3 regions of the Mesorhizobium sp. WSM4887 genome follow, and region 2 is predicted to be linked to each of the others. Evidence: riboswitches for the same ligand, from Rfam matches in the RefSeq annotation. Region 2 holds a riboswitch; each other region holds the start of a gene.
What was found. Region 2 has a riboswitch for thiamine pyrophosphate ahead of thiB (thiamine ABC transporter substrate binding subunit). Riboswitches for the same ligand answer to the same signal wherever they lie in the genome.
Positions count from the first base shown of each region.

Region 1 (3,275 bases), on a different contig from region 2:
GCTTGCCGACATCGACTTCCGCGGTCAGTTCGGACAGGACCTCGATTTCATCGGCTTCGACATCTATCCGATGCTCTATGACGAGATGCGCCGAACCGGCGGGCATGCCGCGACCCAGGCCCTCCATCTCGACATATGCCGCGCCTATTCCGGCAACTTCATCGTTCCGGAGCAGGCCTCAGGCTTCGGCAGCCAGCCCGGCTTCTCGACGATGACGCCGGAGCCCGGCGAGATGCGTCGCATGGCCATGACCTCGGTGGCGCGCGGCGCCGACGGTGTCATGTTCTTTCGTTGGCGTCCCGCGCATTTCGGCGCCGAGATCTACTGGATGGGCGTCATCGATCACGACGACGTGCCGCGCCGCCGCTATGACGAGGCAGGCCGCTTCTTCCATGAGATCGCCGCCGCGAAGGAGCAGATTCTTGGCACCGCAGTGCGCATGGACCTCGGCATCGCCGGCGCGGACTTCGACAACCAGGAGGCTCACAAGACCTATCCGATCGGCCTCCCCAGTCCGCTCGAAGACGCGACGCTGCTTCATCGCCACTGCTATCAGAACGGCATTGCATGCGGGTTCATTCATCCCGAAGACGATCTTTCGCGGCTCAAGGCGCTCTACGTCCCGCATTGGGTGATGTGGAAGGATGAATGGAACGAGGCTGTTGAAACATTCGTCCGCAACGGCGGTACGCTGATCCTATCGGCATTGAGCGGGACGAGGGACGAGAACAACCACATCATTCGCGAGCAGGCGCCCGGCAAGGCCCTTGCAGCCCTGAGCGGCGTCAGGGTGGCGGAGTTCGGCCGCGTCGTTCCCGAAGGCGGCAGCGGCCTGTTTCCGCTGTTTCGTCCGGCTCCGATGGGCACCTATGCACCGCCGCCCCTCCCGGCCTCGTCCGCGGAACGCAAATACCTGTTCACCCTTGGCAATGAAGAATTCCAGGCTGCGCATTTGTACGAGGTGCTTGACGTAGCGCCTGACACCGAGGTGCTCGGCGTCTGGTCGAACCGCTTCGCCGCCGGCTCTCCGGCAATCACCGCCCGCAAGGTCGGGCAAGGTCGGGTTGTCTATGTCGGCACGTATCTCACGCCGCAACTGACGGAGAAGCTTGTCGATGTCGTGCTGGCCAAAGCCGGTATAGCGCCTTTGCTGCCCGACCTGCCTGCCGGGGTGGAGGTCTCTGTCAGGGAAGCCGACGACCGCCGGCTGATGTTCGTGCTGAACACCACGGAAGTCGCCGTGATCGTAACCGACGTCCCAAAGGGCCTCGACCTGCTGACGGGCAAGGCCGTTGAAGGAACGCTGCAACTCGACCCTTACGGCTGCGCAATAATTCGGTCCTGAACAAATCGAACCAGCGTCCATAGACGCCGAACAGATGCTCTTCGAGGCGAAAAATGCGTTCTTCAATCCGCCGCCACAAGGGATCGCAAAAGCGTTTCCTTGGCGGATGACAAGTGGGCCCCGACTGCCAGCTCGACGCGCGCAAGGTCGTGGCTCAATGGGCGTCGATGTAAGAGATGCTCGACCAAAGCTGCGTGGCTGCGCCACTTCTCGTCGCTTGTTCGAGGCTGGAGAAGTCATGAAGTCGAGTTGACAGGATAGCGTCGCATCGTCCAACCTAGGCGCCTCACCAGGGGAGTCCCGGCAAGGGGCTGAGATACTGCTATCGCGCGCAGTGACCCGTTGAACCTGATCCAGTTCATACTGGCGTAGGGACGGTGCGAGGCTTCGCGGGTCGGCAATCCGGCTTCGGCATTCGGGCAGTGCCCGCATTCTAAGCGAAGCGTCACTTCCTCCTCATCGCGTGGACTGGGTCTCCGTTGCACTCGAGCAAGGAGGCTCACTCATGAATGCCCACACCCCGACCGTCACCGTCGGCGAACTCCCAGCTTCGAAGAAGGTCCACAAACCCGGTCAGCTTCACCCGGAGCTGCGGGTGCCGATGCGCGAGATCTCGGTCCACCCGAGCGCCGGCGAGCCGCCGGTCACTGTCTACGACTCGTCCGGCCCCTACACGGACGCCACGGTGAAAACCGACATCGAGCGTGGCTTGCCACGGCTGCGCGAGGCATGGATCGAGGCGCGCGGAGACGTGGGGCGCTACGAGGGCCGCACGATCAAGCCGGAAGACAACGGCTTCGTCTCAGCCGATCGCCTGACGCCGGAATTCCCGGTTCGCAACAGACCGTTGCGCGCGGCCGGCGGCCGCGCCGTCACCCAGCTCGCCTATGCGCGCGCCGGCATCATCACGCCTGAGATGGAGTTCGTCGCCATCCGCGAGAACCTCGGCCGGGAGCAGTTGCGTTCGAAACTCCAGCGCGATGGCGAGAGCTTCGGCGCCGCGATCCCCGATTTCGTCACCCCGGAATTCGTGCGCGACGAGGTGGCGCGCGGCCGCGCCATCATCCCGTCCAACATCAACCACTCGGAAAGCGAGCCGATGATCATCGGCCGCAATTTTCTGGTCAAGATCAACGCCAATATCGGCAACTCCGCCGTCACCTCGTCGATGGCCGAAGAGGTCGAGAAGATGGTGTGGGCGATCCGCTGGGGCGCCGATACGGTAATGGACCTCTCGACCGGGCGCAACATCCACAACATCCGCGAATGGATCGTGCGCAATTCGCCGGTGCCGATCGGCACGGTGCCGATCTACCAGGCGCTGGAGAAAGTCGGCGGCGTCGCCGAGGAACTGACCTGGGAGGTGTTCCGCGACACCCTCATCGAGCAGGCCGAGCAGGGCGTGGACTATTTCACGATCCATGCCGGCGTGCGCCTGCCCTATATCCCGCTGACCGTCGACCGCGTCACCGGCATCGTGTCGCGCGGCGGCTCGATCATGGCCAAGTGGTGCCTGCATCACCACCAGGAGAGTTTTCTCTACGAGCATTTCGAGGAGATCTGCGACATCGCCCGGGCCTATGACGTGGCGTTCTCGCTCGGCGACGGCCTTCGCCCCGGCTCGATCGCCGATGCCAATGACGCGGCCCAGTTCGCCGAGCTGGAAACGCTCGGAGAGCTCACCAAGATCGCCTGGTCCAAGGACTGCCAGGTGATGATCGAGGGCCCCGGCCACGTGCCGATGCACAAGATCAAGCAAAACATGGACAAGCAGCTCGCGGTCTGTGGCGAAGCGCCGTTCTACACGCTCGGGCCGCTCACCACCGACATAGCGCCCGGCTACGACCACATCACATCGGGCATCGGCGCGGCGATGATCGGCTGGTTCGGAACGGCGATGCTCTGCTACGTCACGCCGAAGGAGCATCTC
Region 1 covers NZ_JARTVP010000001.1:1,172,475-1,175,749, forward strand. The annotation lists gene P9230_RS05595 (beta-galactosidase) at 1-1,345, shown strand, start outside; TPP riboswitch at 1,627-1,738, shown strand; gene thiC (phosphomethylpyrimidine synthase ThiC) at 1,851-3,275, shown strand, end outside.
Region 1: linked by a shared signal. The riboswitch ahead of thiC (phosphomethylpyrimidine synthase ThiC) and the one ahead of thiB (thiamine ABC transporter substrate binding subunit) in region 2 are both predicted to bind thiamine pyrophosphate.

Region 2 (3,275 bases):
CGTCGCCGAACCCTCGGCGCCGCGATGGCTGCGAAAACGCTGGCGCATGGCCTGCAGCTCGCCGAGTCGGCGCATGTTGCGCTTGCGCCTGGCGGTCACGCCATAGCGCAGCCAATGCTCCTCGCGCACGATCTGGCGGCCGAGCTTGTGCTGTTCGCGCTCTTCCTCTTCAAGCACCTGGTCGCGCCATTCCTCAAAGTGCGCGAACCCCTTGTCCAGCCGGCGCGTCTGGCCGCGGTCGAGCCAGACGGTGGCGCGCGAGACGCGCTCGAGAAAGCGGCGGTCGTGCGAGATCAGGATCACGGCCGACGAGGTGCGGGCAAGCTCTTCTTCCAGCCATTCGATGACCGACAGGTCGAGATGATTGGTCGGCTCGTCGAGGAGCAGGATATCGGGCTTCGGCGCCATGACGCGGGCGAGTGCTGCGCGGCGCGCCTCGCCGCCGGAAAGGTCGTTCGGCCGCTCCTCGCCGGTCAGGCCGAGATGCTCCATCAGATAAGTGGCGCGATGCGGGTCGTCGGCCGGCCCGAGGCCGGCTTCGACATAGGCGCGCACGCTGGCGAAGCCATCCATATCGGGCATTTGCGGCAGGTAGCGCACCGTTGCCGAGGGCTGGCGGAATACTTCGCCGTCCTGCGGTTCGATCAGCCCCGCGACGATCTTGAGCAGCGTCGACTTGCCCGAACCGTTGCGGCCTACAAGCGCGATCTTCTCGCCGGCGGAGGCGCTCAGTGCCGCGCCGTCGAGCAGCGGCGTGCCGCCAAAAGTCAGTTTTATGCCATCCAGATTGAGAAGAGGCGGGGCCATGTCAGCTTTCGGGAAGAGGATAGGGGTGGGCGAGCAGCAGCGCCCGGCCACGCTCGAGCGCGATCTCGAGCCGACCCTTGATCTCATTTGATATGGTAAGCGATGAGCCGAACGCCACCTCGACACCGTCCAGCGGCCATTTGGCGCCTGAGACCGTCAGGCCGGCGAGGTCGGAGAAGCCGAGCACCGAGAACAGCGTGCCCTCGGCGTAGTCGAAGCCGGCTTTGCCCGGCAGGATCGGCACGCCTTCCTGCGCGCCGCTGGTCAGCAGCACGGTCATGCCCGCCTCGGCCAGCCGCACGCTCAGAGCCAAATGCAGAAAGGCATGATCGGCGCGCTTGCCGCCGAAGGCGCCGGCCAGCACCAGGCTGGTGGCGCCGCGCGCCAGCGCCTCGGCAATGGCGAGCTCGCCGTCGGTCATGTCCTTCTCGGTCGGGAAAATCTTGCGCGGCACGGCGGCCAGATTCTCCGGCAGGTTTGGCGGTACCGAGTCGAAATCTCCGACCCAGAGCTCCGGCAGGAGGCCAAGCATATGGGCATGGCCGATACCGGCATCGGCGGCGATGATGCGGGAGCCTTCGATCTGGCGATCGAGGCGAGGCGTGCGGACGAGATCGCCGCCAAGCAGGATGGTGAATGTGCCCATGGCCGTCGCCCTTACCAGCCCGGCCCACGAAACGGAAGCGGGCGCGTCCAAACGGAATCGCGCTTCGCTACCGCGGTGAACGATGATGATCCCCGGAAACTTCCGCTTGCGCGCCGCATCGGCCGGGCCTATGTCTCGAAATGCTCTAACGGGGTGCCGGACGCTGATTTTGCGAACCGGCTGAGAGGCAACGAAAGCCAACCCGCTGAACCTGATCCGGTTTGTACCGGCGGAGGGATTAGACGCTTCGGACCATCCGACGCCTCAATTCCTTTAACGCGAACGAAGGAGGCGCCGATGCGCTCGTTATTGTCCAACCTTGTTCTTGCAGCCGGCCTTGTTTCGCTTTTGGTGGGCGTCGGGCCTGCCGAGGCGAAAGACAAGCTTACCGTCTACACCTACGAAAGCTTCACCGCCGACTGGGGTCCCGGGCCCGCGGTGAAGAAGGAATTCGAGGCCGAATGCGGCTGCGATCTCGAATTCGTCTCGGTTGCCGACGGCGTGGCACTGCTCAACCGCGTCAAGTTGGAGGGCGCCGGCACCAAGGCCGATGTCGTGCTCGGCCTCGATACCAACCTGACCGCGGATGCCAAGGCGAGCGGCCTATTCGCGCCGCATGGCGCGGTGGCCGATTTGAATGTGCCCGGCGGCTGGAAAGACGACACTTTCGTGCCTTTCGACTACGGCTATTTCGCCGTCGTCTACGACACCGAAAAGCTGAAGACCCCGCCGAAGAGCTTGAAGGAACTGGTCGAGGGCGCCGGCCCCGACAAGATCATTATCCAGGATCCGCGCACTTCGACGCCGGGCCTCGGGCTGCTGCTGTGGGTCAAGTCGGTCTATGGCGACAAGGCGCCGGAAGCCTGGGCCAAGCTGAAGCCGAAGGTGCTGACCGTGACGCCGGGCTGGAGCGAGGCCTATGGTCTGTTCACCAAGGGCGAGGCGCCGATGGTTCTCTCCTATACCACTTCGCCGGCCTACCACATGGTGGCCGAGAACACCGAGCGCTATCAGGCGGCGTCCTTCGAGGAGGGCGAATATCTGCAGATCGAGGTCGCCGGCATCACCAAAACCGGCGCGAAGAACCCGCTGGCGGAAAAATTCATAGCCTTCATGACCGGGCCCAAGTTCCAGGACATCATCCCGGAGACCAACTGGATGTTCCCGGCCGGCAAGACCGACAAGCCGCTCAACCCGGCCTTCGAAAAGCTGGTGAAGCCGACCAAAACCCTGCTGTTCAGCCCGGACGAGGTGGCGGCCAACCGCAAGGCCTGGGTGGATGAATGGCTGGCGGCGATGAGCAAGTAGGACGCAGGATGGCGCTTGAGCACCCCCCTCTGTCCGGCCGGCCATCTCCCCCGCAAAGGGGGATCGGTGATTTCGCTAGCCGCCGACGGTGTAGGAAGAGCGGCAAAGCTGCCAATCTCCCTCCTAGAGTGGGAGATGTCCGGCAGGACAGAGGGGGGTGCGACGGAACGTGGCGTTCGCTAGCTCGAGCCAACGTGGTGCAGCGTGCAATCCACGCCGCGCCCTGACCCTCGCATCACCGCCGGCATCATCGCCCTTGTCGCCATCACTTTGCTCATCGGCGGCGCCTTCGCCGGCCTGATCCTCGAAGGCGCGAGCGGTCCGTCCAGCGCTGCCGCGGCCTTCGACAGCTATCTGCTCCGCGTCGCCCGCTTCACGCTTTGGCAGGCGCTGCTGTCGACATTGCTTTCGGTCTTGCCGGCAGTGTTCGTCGGCCGCGCCCTGTCCAGGCAAACGAACTTTCCCGGACGTCGCCTGATCCTGCAGTTGTTCACGGTGCCGCTGGCGCTGCCGG
Region 2 covers NZ_JARTVP010000003.1:118,112-121,386, forward strand. The annotation lists gene P9230_RS14155 (ABC-F family ATP-binding cassette domain-containing protein) at 1-807, opposite strand, end outside; gene P9230_RS14160 (thiamine diphosphokinase) at 809-1,453, opposite strand; TPP riboswitch at 1,593-1,708, shown strand; gene thiB (thiamine ABC transporter substrate binding subunit) at 1,751-2,761, shown strand; gene thiP (thiamine/thiamine pyrophosphate ABC transporter permease) at 2,966-3,275, shown strand, end outside.

Region 3 (3,275 bases), on a different contig from region 2:
GAAGGCCGAGATGCTCTTTCGGCGTGACGTAGCAAAGCATTGCGGTGCCGAACCAGCCTATCATGGCGGCACCTATCCCTGAGGTGATGTGGTCATAGCCCGGCGCGATGTCGGTCGTCAGCGGCCCCAACGTGTAGAACGGCGCCTCACCGCACACTGCGAGCTGCTTGTCCATGTTCTGCTTGATCTTGTGCATGGGGACATGGCCCGGGCCTTCGATCATCACCTGGCAGTCCTTTGCCCAGGCAATCTTGGTGAGTTCTCCAAGTGTTTCCAGTTCGGCGAATTGCGCCGCGTCGTTCGCATCGGCGATTGAACCGGGACGAAGGCCGTCGCCGAGCGAGAAGGAGACGTCATAGGCTCTGGCGATGTCGCAGATCTCCTCGAAATGCTCGTAGAGGAAGCTCTCCCGGTGATGGTGCAGGCACCATTTGGCCATGATCGAGCCGCCGCGCGAGACGATGCCCGTGACCCGGTCGACGGTCAGCGGGATGTAGTGCAGCCGCACGCCGGCGTGGATGGTGAAATAGTCGACGCCTTGCTCGGCCTGCTCGATCAGCGTGTCGCGGTAGACCTCCCAGTTCAGATCCTCGGCGATGCCGTTGACCTTTTCCAGCGCCTGATAGAGCGGCACCGTACCGATCGGCACCGGCGCATTGCGCACGATCCAGTCGCGGATGTTGTGGATGTTGCGGCCGGTCGACAGGTCCATCACCGTGTCCGCGCCCCAGCGGATAGCCCAGACCATTTTTTCGACCTCTTCGGCCATCGACGATGTGACAGCCGAGTTACCGATGTTGGCGTTGATCTTGACCAGAAAATTGCGACCGATGATCATCGGCTCGCTCTCGGGATGATTGATGTTGGCGGGAATGATTGCGCGCCCGCGCGCCACCTCGTCGCGCACGAATTCGGGTGTGACGAAATCTGGGATCGCCGCGCCGAAGGCTTCGCCGTCGCGTTGCAGCTTGCCGCGCATCACCTCGCGGCCGAGATTCTCGCGGATGGCTACGAACTCCATTTCTGGCGTGATGATGCCGGCGCGCGCATAGGCAAGTTGGGTCACCGCCTTGCCCTGCTTGGCCTTGAGCGGCCGATTGCGTATCGGAAATTCCGGTGTCAGGCGCTCGCCGGTGGCGAATCCATTGTCTTCCGGCCGGACGTGGCGGCCGTCATAGGCTTCGACATCGCCACGCGCCGTGACCCATTCGTGGCGAAGCCGGGCAAGGCCTTTTTCGATGCTGGTTTCGACTGATGGATCGGTGTAGGGGCCGGACGGATCGTAGACGGTGACGGGCGGTTCGCCGGCCGTCGGATGGACGGAAATCTCGCGCATCGGCACCCTGATCTGCGGGTAGAGGACGCCGGGCTTGTGGATTTTCCGCGAGGCGGGCAGTGGTCCCGTCGATACGGCGGGGGTGAGGGCATTCATCGTGAGGCTCCTTTGCTCATGCATTGGAGACCCAGTTCTGTGCCGGAAGGATGAAAAGACGCTTCTGTAGACCTGCTGCAACAGGACCTCGGGCGTAAACTCCCGCAAAGCGCTTGCACCGTCCCTACGCCAGTATGAACTGGATCAGGTTCAACGGGTCACTGCGCCGCGAAAGCCAGCAGTATCTCAGCCCCTTGCCGGGACTCCCCTGGTGAATGCCTTAGGTTGAACGGGCTGACGCTATCTTGTCAAGCGCATTCGGGCGCCTTCGGCCGGTGGCGACGACCGGCGGCCAGCCGGGCGGAGAGCTCGCGCATGCATCGGGGACAAGTCACGCCCCGTAGACCGGGGCTGAATGGCCAAAGCCTCATTCGCTTCGTGAAGGATGGAGAAACTGTATTGGCCATGTGCGCGTATCGACCAAGTAGCTCAGGCGGTCACGGATGTGGTTATTCTGGTCGAAGGTGACGAACGGCCTTGGGGGTCACCTCCTTTAGGATTCAGAGGTTGGAAGACGGCTTCTCGCGATCACGGCCATCAGGAAATACCTGTCTTCGGCTCAACCTCGACATGGCGTCCGATCGACCGCAGATATACAGCTATCTCGTTCATGAGATGATCGCGTTCGCCGTAGATTTCAGCAATCCTACGCAGCTGTGGCTCGACGGCCCTCCGTTGCGCTGGCGTGAAATCAGCATCGCCAAAGACGTATCCCAAGTTGCCAATCGCGCAAATTTTGCAGCCGGCGTCCACAACTGCTTGTACGAATGCCGGAATGTCTTTTTCTTGCATGGTCTTCATGTCGAACCTCTCGTGAATGGCGTGCTTGCGCCCCAATCTGCCTTTTCAGCGTGTCCTCTGGGCGGCGCAAGCCCTGAGCGTGACTGTGCACGGGCAACCTCGACTATCCCATCTGCCACGCTCTTTAGAATCGGTGGGGTCTGGTGATCGCAGGCTGGGCCACTCAAAAGCCTGCAAGAAGAAAGTCATGGCGACCATTGCTCAAGATCGCAAGGGTGCGTGCAAGACCTTCCGTTGGCAGTCATGCACGCTCGCTCAGAGATAGTCCGGCCGCGGAAATTCTCCCTTATTCGTAAGAAAGCTCATTGAGCAACTGGGCATTGAGCAACTGGGTCTCACGTCACGGGTCTCGTGTGCTTCACAGCCGAAAAATAGCCGCCGTGGCAATTCTCGAAAAGTGCAGGCTACCTCGTTAAGGACACTGCGGATGATCGTTCGCGCTTGGCAAAAGCGAACGGATTAGTCTATGGCTCTCGGCAGGGGGGCGAGTTATGCGGCGGGTGCGAATCCTTCAAGTAGGCGATATTCACTATCCGGACTGGCATCCTTCCTCTAGCAACATCGATGCCAAGGATAGCAAGTTCGCTCCGAAAATAACGCAGAAGCTACGCGCGTCTTCGCTGCGTGCCGTCTTGACGAAACTTCGGCGGCTGACGACTTCGAAGCCCTTGGATTCGATCGCCTTCATGGGGGATTTCACGAGCCGTGGCGACAAGACCTTCATTGCTTCGGCATTCCAGCATTTCACGTTGCTCTGCCGCGCACAGGGACGCAGTTCAAAGGCGCTTCCGTTGATATTCGTACCGGGAAATCACGATGTGAACCGTGATGACGCGCGCGAACTTGGACCGACTGAGAAATTCAGCGAAATGGCGAGTTTAGCCGCCCGCTTGGGTTGGCAGACCGTTCCCGTGGACCAACCCGTGCACTTCAGACTTCCGACAGGATCCGCAGGCGCAAACTTCATCCTCGTCAACACAGCGATAGGCAGTTGGGAGCTTCAAAACCTTCCCGCGTTCCTTCGTGATCGTCTCGAGGCACT
Region 3 covers NZ_JARTVP010000021.1:4,205-7,479, reverse strand. The annotation lists gene thiC (phosphomethylpyrimidine synthase ThiC) at 1-1,432, opposite strand, end outside; TPP riboswitch at 1,536-1,652, opposite strand; gene P9230_RS31170 (hypothetical protein) at 1,970-2,233, opposite strand; gene P9230_RS31165 (metallophosphoesterase) at 2,725-3,275, shown strand, end outside.
Region 3: linked by a shared signal. The riboswitch ahead of thiC (phosphomethylpyrimidine synthase ThiC) and the one ahead of thiB (thiamine ABC transporter substrate binding subunit) in region 2 are both predicted to bind thiamine pyrophosphate.